3 regions of the Pantoea sp. B65 genome follow, and region 3 is predicted to be linked to each of the others. Evidence: predicted binding sites of a transcription regulator. Region 3 holds the regulator's gene; each other region holds the start of a gene.
What was found. The regulator Fur, encoded in region 3, represses iron uptake genes when iron is present. The targets are predictions, from matches to a motif close to ATAATAATGAGAACNACTATCAA.
Positions count from the first base shown of each region.

Region 1: the regulator Fur is predicted to act here: its motif matches at 2,461-2,483, upstream of JWF83_RS26045 (siderophore-interacting protein).
Region 2: the regulator Fur is predicted to act here: its motif matches at 2,355-2,377, upstream of JWF83_RS20560 (TonB-dependent siderophore receptor).

Region 1 is NZ_JAHXPU010000045.1:449,107-455,125, reverse strand. Features, by position in the region: gene JWF83_RS26065 (ABC transporter substrate-binding protein) at 1-147, opposite strand, end outside; gene JWF83_RS26060 (CBU_0592 family membrane protein) at 346-612, shown strand; gene JWF83_RS26055 (LysR substrate-binding domain-containing protein) at 776-1,663, opposite strand; gene JWF83_RS26050 (PadR family transcriptional regulator) at 1,776-2,336, opposite strand; gene JWF83_RS26045 (siderophore-interacting protein) at 2,662-3,450, shown strand; gene JWF83_RS26040 (methyl-accepting chemotaxis protein) at 3,645-5,291, opposite strand; gene JWF83_RS26035 (ADP-ribose pyrophosphatase) at 5,638-6,019, opposite strand, start outside.
Region 2 is NZ_JAHXPU010000041.1:39,817-45,835, forward strand. Features, by position in the region: gene JWF83_RS20545 (iron chelate uptake ABC transporter family permease subunit) at 1-146, opposite strand, end outside; gene JWF83_RS20550 (ABC transporter permease) at 136-1,095, opposite strand; gene JWF83_RS20555 (siderophore ABC transporter substrate-binding protein) at 1,105-2,055, opposite strand; gene JWF83_RS20560 (TonB-dependent siderophore receptor) at 2,439-4,598, shown strand; gene JWF83_RS20565 (DUF2461 domain-containing protein) at 4,678-5,373, opposite strand; gene JWF83_RS20570 (alkene reductase) at 5,459-6,019, opposite strand, start outside.
Region 3 is NZ_JAHXPU010000034.1:13,026-19,044, reverse strand. Features, by position in the region: gene pgm (phosphoglucomutase (alpha-D-glucose-1,6-bisphosphate-dependent)) at 1-570, opposite strand, end outside; gene seqA (replication initiation negative regulator SeqA) at 595-1,140, opposite strand; gene ybfF (esterase) at 1,405-2,169, shown strand; gene ybfE (LexA regulated protein) at 2,395-2,673, shown strand; gene fldA (flavodoxin FldA) at 2,840-3,370, shown strand; gene fur (ferric iron uptake transcriptional regulator) at 3,733-4,176, shown strand; gene JWF83_RS13670 (beta-N-acetylhexosaminidase) at 4,237-6,019, opposite strand, start outside.

The DNA.
Region 1 (6,019 bases), on a different contig from region 3:
CACGGCGGCCTGCGCAGCGAAAGCCGACAATGGCGAGAGCGATATGCCGGAGGAAATACCTAATAATGCGGCAGCAGTAATAAAATCACGCCGATTCATCCGCGCATCCTGAAATAATGTTCTTGTCGGTGATTTATCGTTCTTCATTTATTTTCTCCATAGTGTCAGACCCGGCCTGCCCGGTAATTCGCTCACTTGCCGTAAAAACGCTAAGCATGATTTATATCAAAACAGCATGTTGTGTTTGCATGAGTATTTATCATGATAGTATGCAAAAAATGCGCGGCAAAACACCCCCGAACGCGATACTTTGCCGGATATCGACTTTTGCTAAGGAATTAACGCGTGGAAGTGCACACTTTTGTGGGCTTAATTGGGGTATTCTGCTATTTACTGGCCTATGCGCTGGTGCAGATGAGGAAATTACTAATCAGCTCAGACCGTTATGCTGTTCTTAACATTATTGGCGGCGTGTTTGGCCTGTATTCACTCAGCCATGATTTCAATCTGGCGGCTTTCATCTCGCAAACCATGTGGTTAATTTTCACCCTGATTGGTATGCATACCTCCAGAAAAAGGCGTTATGCTGAAAAAAATACCCATCATATTTAAATGGCTATTTAGTGGTATGGCTATGTTGTGCAGATAAAATATATTCCTCTAATGATCGATTTCCTGCCGGATAAATAAATTAACCCGGTTAAATAATAACCGGGAATTATTCCGTAATCTTTCATAGGAATTTCTTATATTTCGTTGTCCGGGCCATTTATTGTTATAGGGACAGTTGCAGCCATTCGATCACCCGGCGGATCACCGGCCGGGTAAAACGCTCCTGCGGGATCAGTAAATAACATTTACCGTCGACTGCCAGCTTGCTGCCATGCGCCGGCAGCAGTTCACCGCGATTAATATAGTCCTGCACCAGCCCTTCCCAGCCCAGCAAAATACCATCCCCCTGGAGCGCCGCCTGCACCAAAAATGGATAGTTATTCGCCCGCCACGTCAGCCGCGGAAAAAAAGTCGTTACCCCCTGGGCGGCAAACCAGTCACGCCAGCCGGTCCATTCACGTTGCGGGTCATCCTGGATCAGTAGCGTATGGTTCAGTAGCTGCTCGGCCTGCGCTGGTGGCCCGGCAAGGTAACCGGGAGCGCACATCGGGTAGCAGACCTCATCAAACAGCGGGATCGCCTGGAACCCGGGCGGCGGACAACGCAGATAATAGATGGCCAGATCGAATTCGGAGGATTTCAGTTCCGCAAAGCTGTCGGAAATTTTCATCCGCATCTGCAATTCGGGCATTTCCCGGCGCATCGCGGAGAGACGTGGCGACAGCCATAGCGATCCCATTGCGCTGGTACAGGCCACGGTAACCTGCGGTAATCCGTTCCAGCCCATCACTTCGGCAGTGGCCTGCGAGATCTCCGCCAGCTGTTTACGGATCTGTGCCGCATAGGCTTCACCCCGTGGCGTCAGGATCACCCGACGCTGGGTACGCTGAAAAAGTTTGCAGCCCAACATCTCTTCCAGCTGAATAATCTGCCGGCTAATCGCACTCTGCGTCAGGCTCAGTTCATCCGCCGCGCGGGAAAAACTACAGTAGCGGGCAACACACTCAAAGGCAATCAGGGTGTTCAACGGCGGTAGGGGTTCTATCTGCATCAAGGTGATACTCAGAAGCATGGGGGGATTATCATGCCGTGAACGATAGCCGCCAGACAAGTCCCCACGCAGGATTGTTATCACCGGCAACTTTCAGAGCAGACGCCCCGCGTTATTCTCTGTCGCCGGCGCCGTTATCCAGCAGGGCAATCTCTTCTGCCGCCCGCTGCAGAATGGCGATAATTTTATCCAGCGTCGCATCACTGGCATTTTGCTGATTCACCTTCTGATCCAGCACCGCTTTCATCGAATCCAGCGCCTGTTTCATTGCCGGATTTTTACGTAACTCATGGCCAATGGTGCGGGCTCTAATCCGTTGTTTAATCTGCTGCAGCGGCGCGCGCTGCTCATTCAGCCAGAAGCGTCCGTTATCGGTAATGGCAATCTCCCTGCGACCATGTTCAGCGTCGTTAACCGTGATGAACTGCCGATCGTGCAGAAAATCGAGCGTCGGGTAGATTACCCCGGGGCTGGGGGTGTAATGGCCAAACGTCAGCGCTTCGATCGCTTTGATAAGCTCATAACCATGACTGGCATGATGGCTGAGGATATCCAGTACCAGCAGGCGCAACTCACCATGGGCAAACAGGCGCTGACGACGATGCGGCTGATGCCGTTCCTCCGGCTGCTGTTCGTCGTGGCAATCCGTAGGGCGCCGGGAGTGATGTGACATAGGGTCGACCTCTTAACATTCGCTATAACCTCTGGCGGATTGTGCATGGTAGCGCGCAGGCAATAACAGTGGCGAATATGTAACTGAATATAACCAGCAGCCAGCCTTGCCGCTGGCGATATTAATGATTGTCGTTCTCATCTTTGCCATGATAAACCTGCGGGCACTGACGCCGCATTCCGCTAATTTCGATATATCTGAAAGTCATTTGGTAATATTATGTTACTCCTGATTGCTTTCAGATACATGATTTAGATATATCGTATTATCATTGCGGGTGGCCCGCGACTCCCCTGTTCACTTTCTTTGATACGAGGTCGTAGTAATGACAGCAGAACTCTCCGGTGACATTCGTCCGGCAAAATATCCGCAGCGCGTACGTAATGAACTGCGCTTTCGTACCCTGAGCGTACAACGCAGTGAGCGTGTTGCCAGCCATTTTCAGCGCGTGGTGCTGACGGGCGCCGATCTTGCCGGTTTTGTCTCCGCAGGGTTTGATGACCATACAAAACTGTTTTTCCCGCAGGCGGGCGTTCCTTATCAGGCGCCGACCGTCGGCGACGAAGGCATTATCTGGCCAGCGGAATCCCGCCCGCTTGCCCGTGATTATACCCCGCTGTTTAATGCGCAACGTAATGAGCTGACCTTCGACTTCTATCTGCATCAGTCCGGCATCGCCAGCGACTGGGCGCAACAGGCAAAGCCGGGAGATACGTTGATTATCGGCGGTCCGCGCGGTTCACTGGTGGTGCCGGAAGATTATCACTGGCAGTTATATGTCTGTGATGAAACCGGTATGCCGGCACTGCTGCGTCGGCTGGAAGCACTTAGCACTCTGGCGACGCCGGTGGACGTTACCGCCCTGATTGCGCTGGAAGATGCTGCCAGTAAAGCCTATTTCGATCATCTGAGCGGGTTTAATCTACAGTGGTTTGTTGGCGCAGAGCGCGCGCAGATCCCTGAACGTTTGCAGCAGCTAAGCGTTCCGGCAGAGGATTATTTCCTGTGGCTGACGGGCGAAGGGGAAACGGTGAAACAGTATTGCCAGATTTTTGAGAATAACGGTATCGATCAACAACTGCTGCGTGCCGTGGCTTACTGGCACAGTAAATAAGTTATCAATGATCTGGTATTTCGTTTCACCTCAATATCTGAAACACTGTACGGGAACCAATTATGGCTCCCGTAATATCAATGGCGTTATCATGACCGGTGCGAATCATGGGCGCGGGCGGGAATATCTGAAACACTGTAGCTAGCGCCGTAAAGGTAAGCGCCAGTTTCCCGGCGCTCACTGCCCACAGTCAGTTAAAAAGAACTCCAGTTATCATCTGCATTCGCCAGCGCCAGATTTTTCTTTGGCGCCTGTTTTGCAGCAGCAGATGTCGGCGCCTGGTGCGCAATACCGGTACCGCCCTGCACCTTAAATGCGCTCACCAGGTTAGTCAGGGAGGTTGCCTGCTCCTGCAGCGACAGCGATGCGGCCGAGGCTTCTTCAACCAGCGCGGCGTTCTGCTGGGTCACCGAGTCCATCTGCCCGACGGCCAGATGAACCTGTTCAATCCCCTGACTCTGCTCCGAAGTTGCCGCCGCCATTTCACCGACGATATCCGCTACCTGACGAATTGAACCCTGTACTTTTGACATGTTCTCGCCGACATCCGCCGCCTGCACTGAACCGCTCTCCACCAGCTGCGAAGAGGTAATAATCAGGTCTTTAATCTCTTTTGCCGCCGTGGACGAGCGTTGCGCCAGATTACGCACCTCACTGGCCACCACCGCAAAACCACGCCCCTGCTCACCGGCGCGCGCCGCTTCTACCGCCGCATTCAGCGCCAGAATATTGGTCTGGAAAGCGATACCTTCAATCAGACCGGTAATATCAGAAATTTTTGCCGAACTGGTTTTAATGTTCTGCATAGTGCCGACCATCGCCGCTACCGCATTGCCGCTATTGACGGCAAAGACATTAGCGTTGCTGGCCAGCGCACTGGCCTGTCTGGCGTTTTCCGCGTTCAGTTTCACAGTATCGTTCAGGGTACTCATACTGGCCGAGGTCTGCTCCAGTGATGCCGCCTGCTGTTCGGTACGCGCCGAAAGATCTTCGTTGCCGGCAGCAATTTGCGTTGAAGCGGAGCTCACCGATTGTGCGGAAGAGGTCACCGCCGACAGCACGCCGGAGACCCTGCTGGTCAGATGGTTAAACGCCGCAGCGGTTTTGCCAATCTCATCCTGGCGCGAATCATCCGCCCGCAGGGTAAGATCAAGATTCTCACTGACATCAGCCATTACCTGTTGAATATTATTCAGGCTGTTACGCACATTAAAGATGGTTTTAAACGCCAGCGTGCCAACCAGCAGAATTACCGTTACCGCAGAGATCAGCATCCCCCAGAATACCGACGAATAAATTGCGGCGTTTTCCGCCCGCAGGCCATCGCCAATTTCAATATTGAATTGTATCTGGCGATTTAACTGTTCCGTCAGTTTATCAATTTCGGTAGCAATCCCCCTGTCACTTAACATAGCACTTTGTGATGCCATATCATCATGAGCCATCGACGCGGCGATAAAGCCGGGCAATGCGGCTTCTATTTTAGCGATCTCTTTAAGCGAATTCTCCGTCATGGTTTTATCCATTTCATTGGAGAGATAGTGTGCCATATAGTATTCGGAAAAACCTTTTAGCTGACGAATCAGGTCATTAATGCGCTTTTCAATATCAGCCTGCATACTGTTGTCAGCGGTGCTCTTATGCTCATAGACCGCAACTTTTAGCCGGTTTGCGGCGCTATTAGACTGATTGAGCTCCTTAATGCTGGGCAGCGAATTTACCTGCACATATTCAAATCGGTTCTGAAACCCAGTGATGGTATAAAGTGAAAGAACAGTCAGTGTACAGAGCGACAATGCCAGTAAAGTAAAAACAAGCAATAGCCTTTTGGTAATAGTCATACTAAACCTCTATATTATTAACTACTTATTTTCAATTGTCTGCGATTAGCCCGCTCGCAGAGCAGGCAGAATTAACTGATAAAACCCCGGCAGCCGATAATCACCTTGTGAAATCGTGCATATCGGTGATTATCGGTAAACGCGTTGCTGACTTTAGGGTTTAATTACTTATTGTTAACATTTCGCCATGAAACAATTGAAAACATTGCGAATATAGTGTGTTTGCAGCCGAAAAACCCGGCCAAGTGCAGTGCGGAGAGTGACGGGCAGCAAAAGGCAGCTGTCCGGCAGAGAGAAAGGTTAACCGGCGCCGCCGCGCCGATGACTGCGGAAAGTCACCTGCGGTTCAGTCAAGCATCCCCTTGACTTGCGCTAACAGAAAAGCGGTAACCGAGGTGGCATCGCTGATTTTGCCGTCGCGGATCAGCGCCGTAAAGTCACTGATTTTCATTTTGCGCGCGGTAAGGCCGTACTCTTCCGCATCCAGTTCCTGCCGGTCATAGGTCAGTTCGCGCGCCAGCCAGATATGATAGCCCTGGCTGGAGTAGCCCTGCGCCAGTTTCTGGTAACCAACATAGGTAAAGCGCCCGGCGATTAAGCCGGTTTCCTCTTTCAGTTCACCGGCGGCGAGGGCCAGAGGATCGGCATCATGCAGATGCTCCCACGCTCCCTGCGGCAGTTCGGTGGTTCTTCTGCCAAGCGGATAGCGGTACTGCTCGACAACATAG
Region 2 (6,019 bases), on a different contig from region 3:
ATATTGCCGTGCAGATTGATGGTCATAAACAGGATGATGGCCAGCAACGCCAGCAGCGTCAGTAGCAGCAAACGCCGCGCCGGCAGGCTGAAGCGCCGAACAACAGCGCCGCCAGTCCGGCCTGAAGATAGAGAGTTAACCGGCATGGCGTTGACTCCTGAGGATCAAGATCAGAAAAACCACGGCGCCAATAGCGCCAAGGATCACGCTGGCGGGAATTTCAAACGGATAGCTGATTAAACGCCCGATAATATCGCACAGCACCACCAGCGCGCCGCCGCAAAGCGCCACCCAGGGAATCGAGCGCCGCAGGTTGTCACCCATCGCCATACTGACTATATTCGGCACAATTAATCCGAGAAACGGCAGCACGCCCACCACTACCACCACCACGCCACAGATCACCGCAATCATCGCCATACCGGTCAGCATGACCCGCTGATAATGAATTCCCACATTGACGGCGACATCGCGTCCCAGCCCGGCAACGGTAAAACGGTCGGCAATCAGCATCGCCAGTAACGTCAGCGCGCCGACAATCCACAGCAGTTCATAGCGCCCCTGCAATATCCCGGAAAAATCCCCCGACTCCCAGCTGCCCAGCGATTGCAGCAGATCAAATTCCATTGCCAGAAAGGTCGTGACCGCGCTAAATACCGCGCCGAGCATAATACCGGTCAGCGGCACCATCAGCGCGGACTTGATCCGCATACGTTGCAACAGCAGCATAAACAGCGCCGTGCCGCCAAGAGCGAACAACGTCGCCACCACCATTTTGACCAGTACCGACGCCGACGGGCTAAACACCATCACCAGCAGCAGGCCGAGGCTGGCGGACTGGGTGGTGCCGGCAATCGAAGGTTCCACAAAACGATTCTGCGTCAGCATCTGCATAATCAGCCCGGCGACGCTCATCGCACTCCCGGCCAGTACCAGCGCCAGCGTTCGTGGCACGCGGCTGATGAGAAAAATATCGCGCATTTCCGCATCGGACCAGAAACCGTGCAGGGTGAGATTCCCCACCCCAATCCCCAGACTCACGATCATCAGGCCCAGCAGCAGTGCCAGGCCGGTAATAAAATAGAAGCTTTTCATTGCGGCAGGTTACGGTTTTTTCTGCTGATCCAGCGTACTGCTGATGTTATCCATCAGCTGGCTATAGCTTTGCAGCCCACCGGCGATATACAGCGAAGCGGAGTCGAGATAAACAATATGTTTATTCTGCCATGCGGCGGTTTTACGGATCAACGGGTTATCCAGCACCTGCTGTGCGGACTGCCCTTCTTTGCGGCCAATGGCATTATCGCGGTCGAGCACAAACAGCCACTGCGGATTGGTCTGCAGAATAAATTCGGAAGAGACGACATTACCGTGGCGACCGGTTTGCGCAAAGCTGGCGGCCGGTTTAAAACCCAGCACGTCAAATACAAAGCCAAAGCGCGAACCTGGCGTATAGGCCGACATTTTACCGCCGCTGATCATCAGCACCATCGCCGTACCCGCATCAGCGGATTTCACTTTAAGCGCGGCGATTTTCTGCCTGAAGCCATCCAGCAGGGTTTTCGCCTGCGGCTGTTTACCAAAAATGGCCGCCAGCTGTTCGGTACGCTGTGACAGACTCTCGACAAAATGCTGGTTATCAATATCAAGCGCGATGGTCGGCGCAATCTCACTCAGCTTGTCATAGGCATCATGCGCGCGACCACCGGCAATAATTAAATCAGGTTTCGCGTTGCTCAGCGCTTCATAGTCAGGCTCAAACAGGGTTCCGGCATTCAGGTAGGGTTTTCCCTGATACTTCGCCAGGAAAGGCGGCAGATGAGTACTGGTCTGTGGTACGCCGGCCACCGGGATCTGTAATGCATCGGCGATATCCAGCGTTGCCGGGTTGAGAATAATCACCTGCCGCGGATTGACCGGCACCCGGGTGGTTCCCTGTGCGTGTTCAATACTGATACCGGCCGTTTTGTTATCCTCAGCCGCTGCCGCGCCGCAACCGCCGATAATAAAAGTCGCAGCCACCAGCGACGAAGTTAACGCTAAACGTAATTTCATTTTCTCTCCTGAAAAGTCAATTGCTGCAATCACGAATTGAAACACTAATAATTCTTATTACCAATTGTCACAATCATACGCCAACGCCTTGCAGAATAAACACCGCCAATCAGCGGGTTCCCGCTTGCGTGGACGCAGACAATAGAAATTCAATCTCTGTCATTACTCCTGCTAAAGAAAACTTTACATTTAACCTGCTGTATTTCATTAAGTTAACGTTAAGAGACTTACCTTTCCGCCTGTTTTTCGTACAACCATGGAGATTGTGTGAAGGTTTCTGCTATTGCATGTAAATGAAAATAATTATCGTTATCATAATTATTCCATAATATTTACATACAATATCAAGGACAATCGCCGTGATTTACACAACGCCTTTCAATATGAAACCTTTTGCAATCTTCCTCACCGGGTTAGTGGGTAGCGGCTATGCCGCTGCAGAGGTGACGGAAGAGCAGGCAGAGATGGTGGTTCAGGTTCGCGCGGAGGAACAACTTAAGCAGCAACCCGGGGTGTCGGTAATCACGGCGCAAGATATCGCCAAAGAGCCGCCGGTCAATGATCTCTCGGATATCATCAGGAAAATGCCTGGGGTCAACCTGACGGGCAACAGCGCCAGCGGCAGCCGTGGCAACAATCGCCAGATAGATATTCGTGGTATGGGACCGGAGAACACCCTGATCCTGATTGATGGCGTCCCTACCCTGTCGCGCAACTCGGTGCGCTACAGCTGGCGTGGCGAACGCGACACCCGTGGCGATACCAACTGGGTCCCTGCGGAAATGGTGGAACGGATTGAAGTGCTGCGCGGCCCGGCCGCCGCGCGCTATGGTTCCGGCGCCGCTGGCGGGGTGATTAATATTATTACCAAACGTCCGACCAATGACTGGCACGGCACTTTTTCGCTGTTTACTAATCAGCCGGAAGATGACCAGGAGGGGGCGACCCGACGCGCTAATTTCAGTCTGAACGGCCCGCTGGTCGGAGAAGTGCTGACCATGCGCCTGTATGGCAATATCAATAAAACCGACGCCGATGCCGCGGATATCAATACCGCGCAGAATGGTTCCTATGCGGCGGGCAATGAAGGGGTGCGTAATAAAGATATCAATGCCCTGCTCTCCTGGAAGGTCACTCCCACACAGATTGTCGACTTCGATATGAGCTACAGCCGTCAGGGCAATATTTATGCCGGTGATACGCAATACAGTAATGCTAACCTGAGTCCCAATGGCCTGGTGGAAACCTTATACGGACAAGAAACCAACCGCATGTATCGTCAGTCTTATGGCATAACCCATAATGGTATCTGGGATTGGGGTCAGTCACGCGTCGGGGTCTGGTACGAGAAAACCAATAATACCCGCCTGCAGGAGGGTTCTACCGGACGTGTTGAAGGGATGATTAATAGCGATCAGTACAACACCAGTCGTCTGCAGAATCTCAGAACCTCAGGTGAAGTGAATATTCCGCTGGATAAGGGGTTAGAGCAGACCATTACCCTCGGGAGCGAATGGAATCATGAACAACTTAACGACCCGGCTTCGATGCAGGTTACCGATGCCAGTGGCGTGACCATCGGTAATATTTCCGGCGATCCTGCCGGTCGCAGCGCCAAAAACAGCGCAGAACTTAGCGCCCTCTATATTGAAGATAATATTGAAGCCAGAGCCGGTACCCACCTGATCCCCGGGCTGCGTTTTGATTACCACAGCCAGTTCGGCAGTAACTGGAGTCCGGCGCTGAATATGTCGCAGGAATTGGGGGAGCATTTCAAACTGAAAGCGGGTATTGCCCGGGTATTTAAGGCGCCGAACCTTTATCAGTCCAGCGACGGCTATCTGCTGGCAACCCGCGGTAACGGATGCCCGGAGAATATCGCGGCGGGAAGTTGCTACCTGATGGGCAACAGCAATCTGGACCCGGAAATCAGTATCAACAAAGAGATCGGTCTCGAATTTAATCAGCAGGGATTTAATGCCGGTATCACTTACTTCCGTAACGATTACCAAAATAAAATCGTGTCAGGCACCGGGCTGGTTGGCTATGCTTCCAACGGTTATAACATCCTGCGCTGGGAAAATGGCGGCAAGGCATTAGTGGAAGGACTTGAAGCAAATCTGGTCATTCCGCTGGTTAAAGATCAGCTTAACTGGCGTACCAATGCCACCTATATGATCACCTCCGAGAATAAGGACAGCGGTAATCCGCTATCCGTGATCCCGCAATACACGGTTAACACCATGCTGGATTATCAGGTCACTGATAAGCTATCGACCCAACTCAACTGGACGTTGTACGGACGGCAGAAACCGCGTGAATATGCGGAAATCCGTAATGAAGTGGGCGCGCTGGCCACTAACCAGCTGGGGGCTTATTCCGTAGTGGGCATCGGGGCGAATTACGAGGTGATTAAAAATCTTCGCCTCAATGCCGGTATCAGCAATCTGTTTGATAAGCGCCTGTATCGTGAGAATGAAGGCGCCTCGACCTACAATGAATCCGGCCGGGCTTACTACGCGGGGATGACGATGTCATTCTGACCCGCGTCGGCGATCTGCAGCCGCCCGCGGGAGCGATTAAACGTTCCCGCGGCGTCGGTGAGGCCGGCACGATCAGGTTTCAGCGCGATGCCATTCGTTTTTGCCCTTCTATCTGCATCAGAAAATCATACAGCGGCGCCAGACGCTGGAAACCGCGGGCCAGTACCGCCACCAGCTGCGGAGAAAACAGCAAATCCATCTCACGCTGTTCGCTGATTAATGCCCAGGATTTTTTGTTATACCACCGCGCCAGCTCCGGCTGCATCCCCTTCACCAGCTCACGCTTATAGCTTTCCCCGTCCAGCGCGAAATTCGCCGGGATGGCGTCCGCCATGGCGAGGAAAGCAGCGGGCTCCTGCGTCACCCGCTCTCTGAACAGATTCATGGTGAGACGCGAGGCGCTATAGTAGCCCAGTCCGTAACGCCACCAGTCGGGGCCAAACTCAAAAAAGTAGGTCGGGGCATCCGTCCAGTTATTGCGTGATCGTTTGAAGGTCAGCCAGATATTGCTGCGATACAGCGACTTATCATGGGAAAAGCGCGTATCGCGGTGCATACGCGAAATCGTTTTGCCGATTGCCGGACGCACTTCAAACAACTCATCAATCACCAGCATATCCTGCGCTAAATCGCCGACCAGCTGACGCACCGGTTTTAGCAACTCTTCGTCATAGATAGCGCGATGCTCCTCAAACCACTGCTTATTATTGTTCTGACCCAGCTGTTGCAAGAAAGTCAGGCCACGCTGGGTAATGCCACTAAATTCAGCCATGATGATCCGGTTGGTCTCCCGCGAAAGTGTGCTTAAGCCATCCGTCTTATCATAACCTGATTATCCGCGCCTAAAACTATTCGTCACTTCAGCCTGCGGTTAACGCCGGATAGTCAGTGTAGCCCTGGGCGTTGCCGCCAAAGAAAGTATTGCGGTCGGCCTCATTCAATCCGGCACCGGTCTGCAGGCGGGTAACAAAATCCGGATTCGCCAGCACCATCTGGCCATAGGCTTCCAGCTCAGCCAGGCCGGTTGCCAGATCGGCGCCAATCTGCTGGCGCGAACGCCCCGGACGATTCAGGATCAGCGGATGCTGCCACTGCTGGCGGATGTCGTGCAGCAACGGTTCATTGTCCTGGTGCATAATATGCAGATATGCCAGCCCCAGTTTGTTGAGCTCCGCCACCAGATAACGATAGAGATCCGCGCCTTCGCTACCTTCATCAATCCCCCACATCGCCATGCCGGGAGAGAGACGGATGGCGGTGCGGTCTGCGCCGATCTCGTCAGCGATAGCGCTGGCCACTTCAATGGCAAAGCGCGCACGGTTTTCCAGCGACCCGCCGTACTCATCGCTGCGGGTGTTGGCGCTTGGGGCGATAAACTGATGGATCAGATAGGCGTTTGCGCCGTGAATTTCAACGCCATC
Region 3 (6,019 bases):
ACGTTTGACCTCTTTCAGACCACCCTGAATCAGCTGGTTAGCGCGGTCTTCCACCACTTTGGTGACATTGGTATCTGCCGGGCCGCCATTAGGCGGGTTGTATTTGATGCCGCCATCTTCAGGCGGGTTATGGGACGGCGTAATAACAATACCGTCAGCCTGCGCGCCCGCTTGCTTATTGTGTTCCAGAATCGCGTTAGAGATCGCCGGCGTTGGCGTATAGCCATTATCCTGCTGCACGATCACATCGACGCCGTTTGCCGCCAGCACTTCCAGCACCGAAATAATCGCCGGTTCGGAGAGTGCGTGGGTGTCTTTACCGACATAGCACGGCCCGGTGATGCCATTTTTTTTGCGCTCTTCGGCAATCGCCTGAGCAATCGCCAGAATATGCGCCTCGTTAAAGCTGTGACGTGCTGAGCTGCCACGATGGCCCGAAGTGCCAAATTTCACCGCATGTTCTGCATTCGCCAGATCCGGCTGCAGGACATAATACTGGGATGTTAATTGTGCAACATTAATCAAATCGCTTTGCTGGGCGGGTTGCCCGGCACGGGGGTGATTGGCCATTGGCGCTTCTCCCTGACGCTTCTGTTAGATGGTGCCGCAAACCTTCTCTGTCAGCTCCGCGGGGAGCTGCATCGACAGCATAATGTGTTCGATCATGCTGCATTTGCGACCTGTATTAGTATTGGTTATCACCCAATACGGCGTGCCCGGCACATGTTTCGGCTTGGTATGGGTGCCATTCTGTATCAGGACTTGTTGATTACCGGCAAAGTAGACGCGAGTACGACCATGCAGTGATTCGGTCGCTTCGGCAAACGCTTGTGGATCGAGTGAATATAAGGTCGACAAAATCAACATAAAGCGGTTAACCGCCCGCTTCTGTTCCGCATATTCATCAGAAAGCAGCAGCTCACGCACCGCGCGTACCCGATCCTGCGGACGTGATTCGGTTTGCACCGCCACGGCTTCTTTCCCAGGCTGCGCTTGCGGTGCCACAGCCGCCACCGGCGCACTCTGCCCGGCGGTAAACTTCAACATACGCCGCAAAATATCAGATGCGCTTTCACCAATGTGCTGGGTATGGCTGGCGATATAGCGGTAGAGCTCTTCGTCGACTTCAATCGTTTTCATCTTTATCCGTACGGTTATTACGTGTTGCAGAACCGGGGTATGTTTATCCAGATACGTAAAAAAATCACCTGATAAAATTGTGACCCGGATCTAACATTAAGGATTATAAAGTTAAATCTTACGGCAGTGTAGCGCCAGCAACCTTTGCAGGCAAAAGTAAGAATATGCCGTAAAAAGTTCATTGATCGCGCGGTGCTTTCATCCGGCAAGAAAGCCGAAATCCATGATAACCTAAGCTTTCGTTTCCACTGTAAGAACTTTGCCATGAATTTGAATGCTCGCCTGCAAACTGAACAATCTTCCGCTAATGCCACGCCGGTTCTGCTTATCCACGGCCTGTTCGGCAGTCTTGATAATCTCGGCGGACTGGCGCGCGGCCTGAAATCCGATCGCCCGGTATTGCAGGTTGACGTGCGTAATCATGGTCTGTCGCCGCGCAGTAACCAGATGAACTACCCGGCGATGGCGCAGGATATGCTGGACACGCTGGATGCTGCCGGGATTGATAAAGTGGCGATTATTGGTCATTCGATGGGCGGAAAAATCGCCATGACCCTCAGCGCGCTGGCGCCAGAGCGTATCGAACAGCTGGTGTTAATCGATATTGCGCCGGTGGATTACCAGACACGCCGTCATGATACCATCTTTGCCGCGATTAACGCCGTCACCGCTGCTGGCGTCAGCCTGCGCGCCGAGGCAGCGGAGGTGATGCGCAGTTATCTGGCGGAAGAGGGCATTATCCAGTTCCTGCTGAAATCCTTTCAGGAGGGCGAATGGCGTTTTAACGTGCCGGTGCTGTGGGACAATTACACCACCATTTCCGGCTGGGAAACCGTTCCTGCATGGCCGCATCCGGCGCTGTTTATCCGGGGCGAGCTCTCCCCTTATCTCGACGATATCCATCGTCAGGCGGTAATCGATCAGTTCCCGCAGGCACGCGCTCATGTGATTGCCGGCGCCGGACACTGGGTACATGCTGAAAAACCTGATGCGGTTTTGCGCGCAATTCGCCGCTTTTTTGCGCTTTAAAAGCAAATAGTTGCCGCCACAGTGAAATGATTGTCGCGACGACTTTCACTGGGGTATGATGGCGCGCTAAAATTTTGCCGCCGTTGGCAACACCGACCATTGGCTTGCCGCGGGCAAGATAATCAGCCTGGCGGGACGGTGTTATTTTCGACGGCAAACCGGCCCGTTTAGTCAGAACCCGCGTGGCGATTTCAGACGCTGACGCTCATTCAGTATCATGATTCTATGGCAAAAGAAAACACCGACCGCACGACGATCGATCTGTTCGCAGACGAACGCCGCCCGGGACGACCAAAAACCAATCCGCTGACGCGTGATGAACAGCTGCGCATTAATAAACGCAATCAGCTAAAACGCGACAAAGTTCGTGGGCTACGTCGCGTCGAGCTGAAAATGAACAGCGACGCGGTTGATGCGCTCAACCAGATGGCTGAACAGCGTAATATCAGCCGCAGCGAGCTGATTGAAGAGATGATTCTGGCGCAACTCCACGTCACCGGCTGATCGTCCGGCGCAGAAAAGTGGCGATAAACCGAGGCGTTGAACGCACAAAGCGACAAATCCGGCGGCATTTCAAGTTCCGCGCCCCGGTACTGTCTGCTATCATTGCCAGTAACTGTGTATCTGTAGCATTCACCATATCAATAAGTTTCAAGAGGTTATTAAGCTCATGGCAATCGTAGGCATTTTCTTTGGCAGCGATACTGGCAATACGGAAAACATTGCAAAGATGATCCAAAAGCAACTGGGGAAAGACGTTGCTGAGGTTCATGATATTGCCAAGTCTGCCAAAGAAGATCTTGAGGCTTTTGATATTCTGCTGCTTGGTATCCCGACCTGGTACTATGGCGAAGCCCAGTGCGACTGGGATGACTTTTTCCCGACGCTGGAAGAGATCGACTTCAACGGTAAACTGGTTGCGCTGTTTGGTTGTGGCGATCAGGAAGACTATGCCGAATACTTCTGCGATGCGATGGGCACCATTCGCGATATCATTGAGCCGAATGGCGCAGTGATTGTCGGCCACTGGCCGGTTGCAGGTTATCACTTCGAAGCTTCCAAAGGGCTGGCGGATGATGACCACTTCCTCGGCCTGGCGATTGATGAAGATCGTCAACCCGAACTGACCAGCGAACGGGTTGAAAAGTGGGTGAAGCAAATTTTTGATGAACTTCAGCTGAAAGAAATCATCGAAGCTTAGTATGACTGACGCAATGTGGGTGCTGGCTCACATTGAGTCAGCGGTTTTTCCTATAGAAATAATAGATACATGTTTGTAACTTTTACCGGCAAATCTGTACAATACCCCCATCGGTCACACTGCTATTGCCGTTTTCGAAGCATAGTGAAGGGGTTAGCACAGTATCTATCACAGGACAGACTCCGAGGCATGGACTTCTCACGGACGTAACTCATTACATCCTTCAGTTGTTGCACGCTCTCCATGCCGTTTTCATTTCGAAGCACGAGTTCTATAATGAGACGCAATAAGTTTTCGCGTTGACCGATGTTCAGGGCTTTTCAGCCACATTGTGACTAGCAAAGTAACAGGACAATATCCGCATGACTGACAACAACACCGCATTAAAGAAGGCCGGCCTGAAAGTCACGCTTCCCCGACTGAAAATTCTGGAAGTGCTTCAGGAACCTGAGGGCCATCACGTCAGTGCGGAAGACTTGTACAAGCGCCTGATTGATATGGGCGAAGAGATTGGTCTGGCGACAGTTTACCGCGTCCTGAACCAATTTGATGATGCGGGGATCGTTACCCGTCATAATTTCGAAGGCGGCAAGTCTGTTTTCGAACTTACGCAGCAACATCACCACGATCACCTGATTTGCCTCGACTGTGGCAAAGTGATTGAATTCAGTGATGAATCGATTGAAACCCGTCAGCGTGAAATCGCAACACGCCACGGTATTAAACTGACTAACCACAGTCTGTACCTGTATGGTCACTGTGCGCTGGGCGATTGCCGCGAAGACGAAACGCTCCACGACAAATAAATTATGCTATGCAGTAACTAATGACAAAACCGGTGAAACTTCACCGGTTTTTTTATGCCGCTAATCCATCGCCTGTGGCGCCTGCAGCTTCTCCACCCGGCTGTAACGCCCGCCATCGGCACTGGCGCTGCGCAACCACACTTCACTGCCGACGCGCGGCGGCAACTGCGGATCATAACGCTGCCATTGTTTACCGCCGTCGGTTGAAAACTCGATCCTGATGCCCGGCAGCGCGCTGTTTGCCTCCAGCACCCGATGATAAATGCGCCCTCCCGGCAGCGGCAGACGCCAGGCAATACCCTGCTTATCCAGTTTAGCCAGCTCACGCTGCCCGAGCAGATTAGCAAAACGTTGCCAGTCCTGACGCAACGCCGCGGTATCGACCCAGTGAGTTTTACCCTGCTGGTATTCGCGTCCGGGCTGATAGTCCAGTTCCCAGCCGGCACGATGCCAGCCACGCTCGGCAACCGACAGCAACCGCGGGAAAATCATCGCCTCCATCTGCCGATCGCTGCGTACCGTTTCGCTCCACAGCTGTGCGGAAATCCCCTGCGCCCCCGGCCACGGCTTAGCGGATTTGGCGCTAAAGCGGTTACCGTCACGATCGACCGAGGTTTCAGCATTTTGCGCCAGGTTATCCGGCGCGAAACTGAACATCTTACGCTCATCATTAAAGCGCGTTCCCCAGTAATAACCGGGCTCCAGCGGGTTCACTTCGTACGGGAAATCCATATACAGATAGTCAGGACTGGAAACCACCACCTCATAGCCCTTCTTCGCCCAGTCATTAACGCTGTCGAAACCGCCCCAGTACAGGGTATCCCAGAAATTCACCGTCACCTGCGGAGTGGCAAACGCACTGGCGTGAGCGACCGTTTTCAGCCCATCCTGCCATGCCTGCATATGATGAATCCCCTGCGCCTGCGCTAAACGGCTGACCTCAATAGCGAACCAGCCGGGCAAATCGGCAATGCTGGCCACCCGGCCCTGTTGCACCATACGCTGACAGACCGGCGAGCGCGCCCAGGGGTGATCCTCCTGCTGCCGATTGATTATCCCCTTCCCCGCTTCCGGGTGGCGACGGTCGGTATAACCTGGCCCCAGACGAATGTTCTGCGCCTCATCGCCGCCAAAGTGCCAGCGGGTTAATGGCTGCCCGGCCGCCTGATGCATGGCGCGGAATTCACCGATCACCTTAGCCACAAAACGTTTTGATGAATCCAGGCAGGGGTTCAGGTAGCTGGTGCGATCATAAAACTGCACCGAAGTGGTATTCGAGCTGTCGTCCGCATCCAGCAGCCGATACTCCGCCGCCTCAGCGGCTTTGCCCTGGCGCATTAAGCGCTGGTAGCGTGCTTCCATGGCGATCACCGCAGCGCGCGCATGGGCTGGCATATCCACTTCGGGGATCACCTCAATCAGCCGCGCGGCGGCATATTGCAGAATATCGATATAATCGGCCCGGCTGAAATAGCCGCTGCCGCTATTGTCGCTGTCGGGGCCGGAACCGAGCTGCGGCAGCAGACAGCGCTGTTCAGACGGATCGTGACAACGACGCCCTGCCACCGCGGTCAGTTCCGGCAACCCGGCGATTTCGATACGCCAGCCTTCATCATCCGTCAGGTGAAAATGCAGTTTATTCATTTTCCATGCCGCCATCTGATCCAGCAGACGTTTAACCGCGGCCTTACTGTGGAAATTGCGCGCCACATCCAGCGCCACGCCGCGATAAGCGAAACGCGGCGCGTCGCTGGCCTCAAGGGCGGCGATCTTTTTATCGCCATCAGCCGGCAGCAGTGAAAGGATCGACATCAGACCATAGAACACCCCTGCCGGATCATAG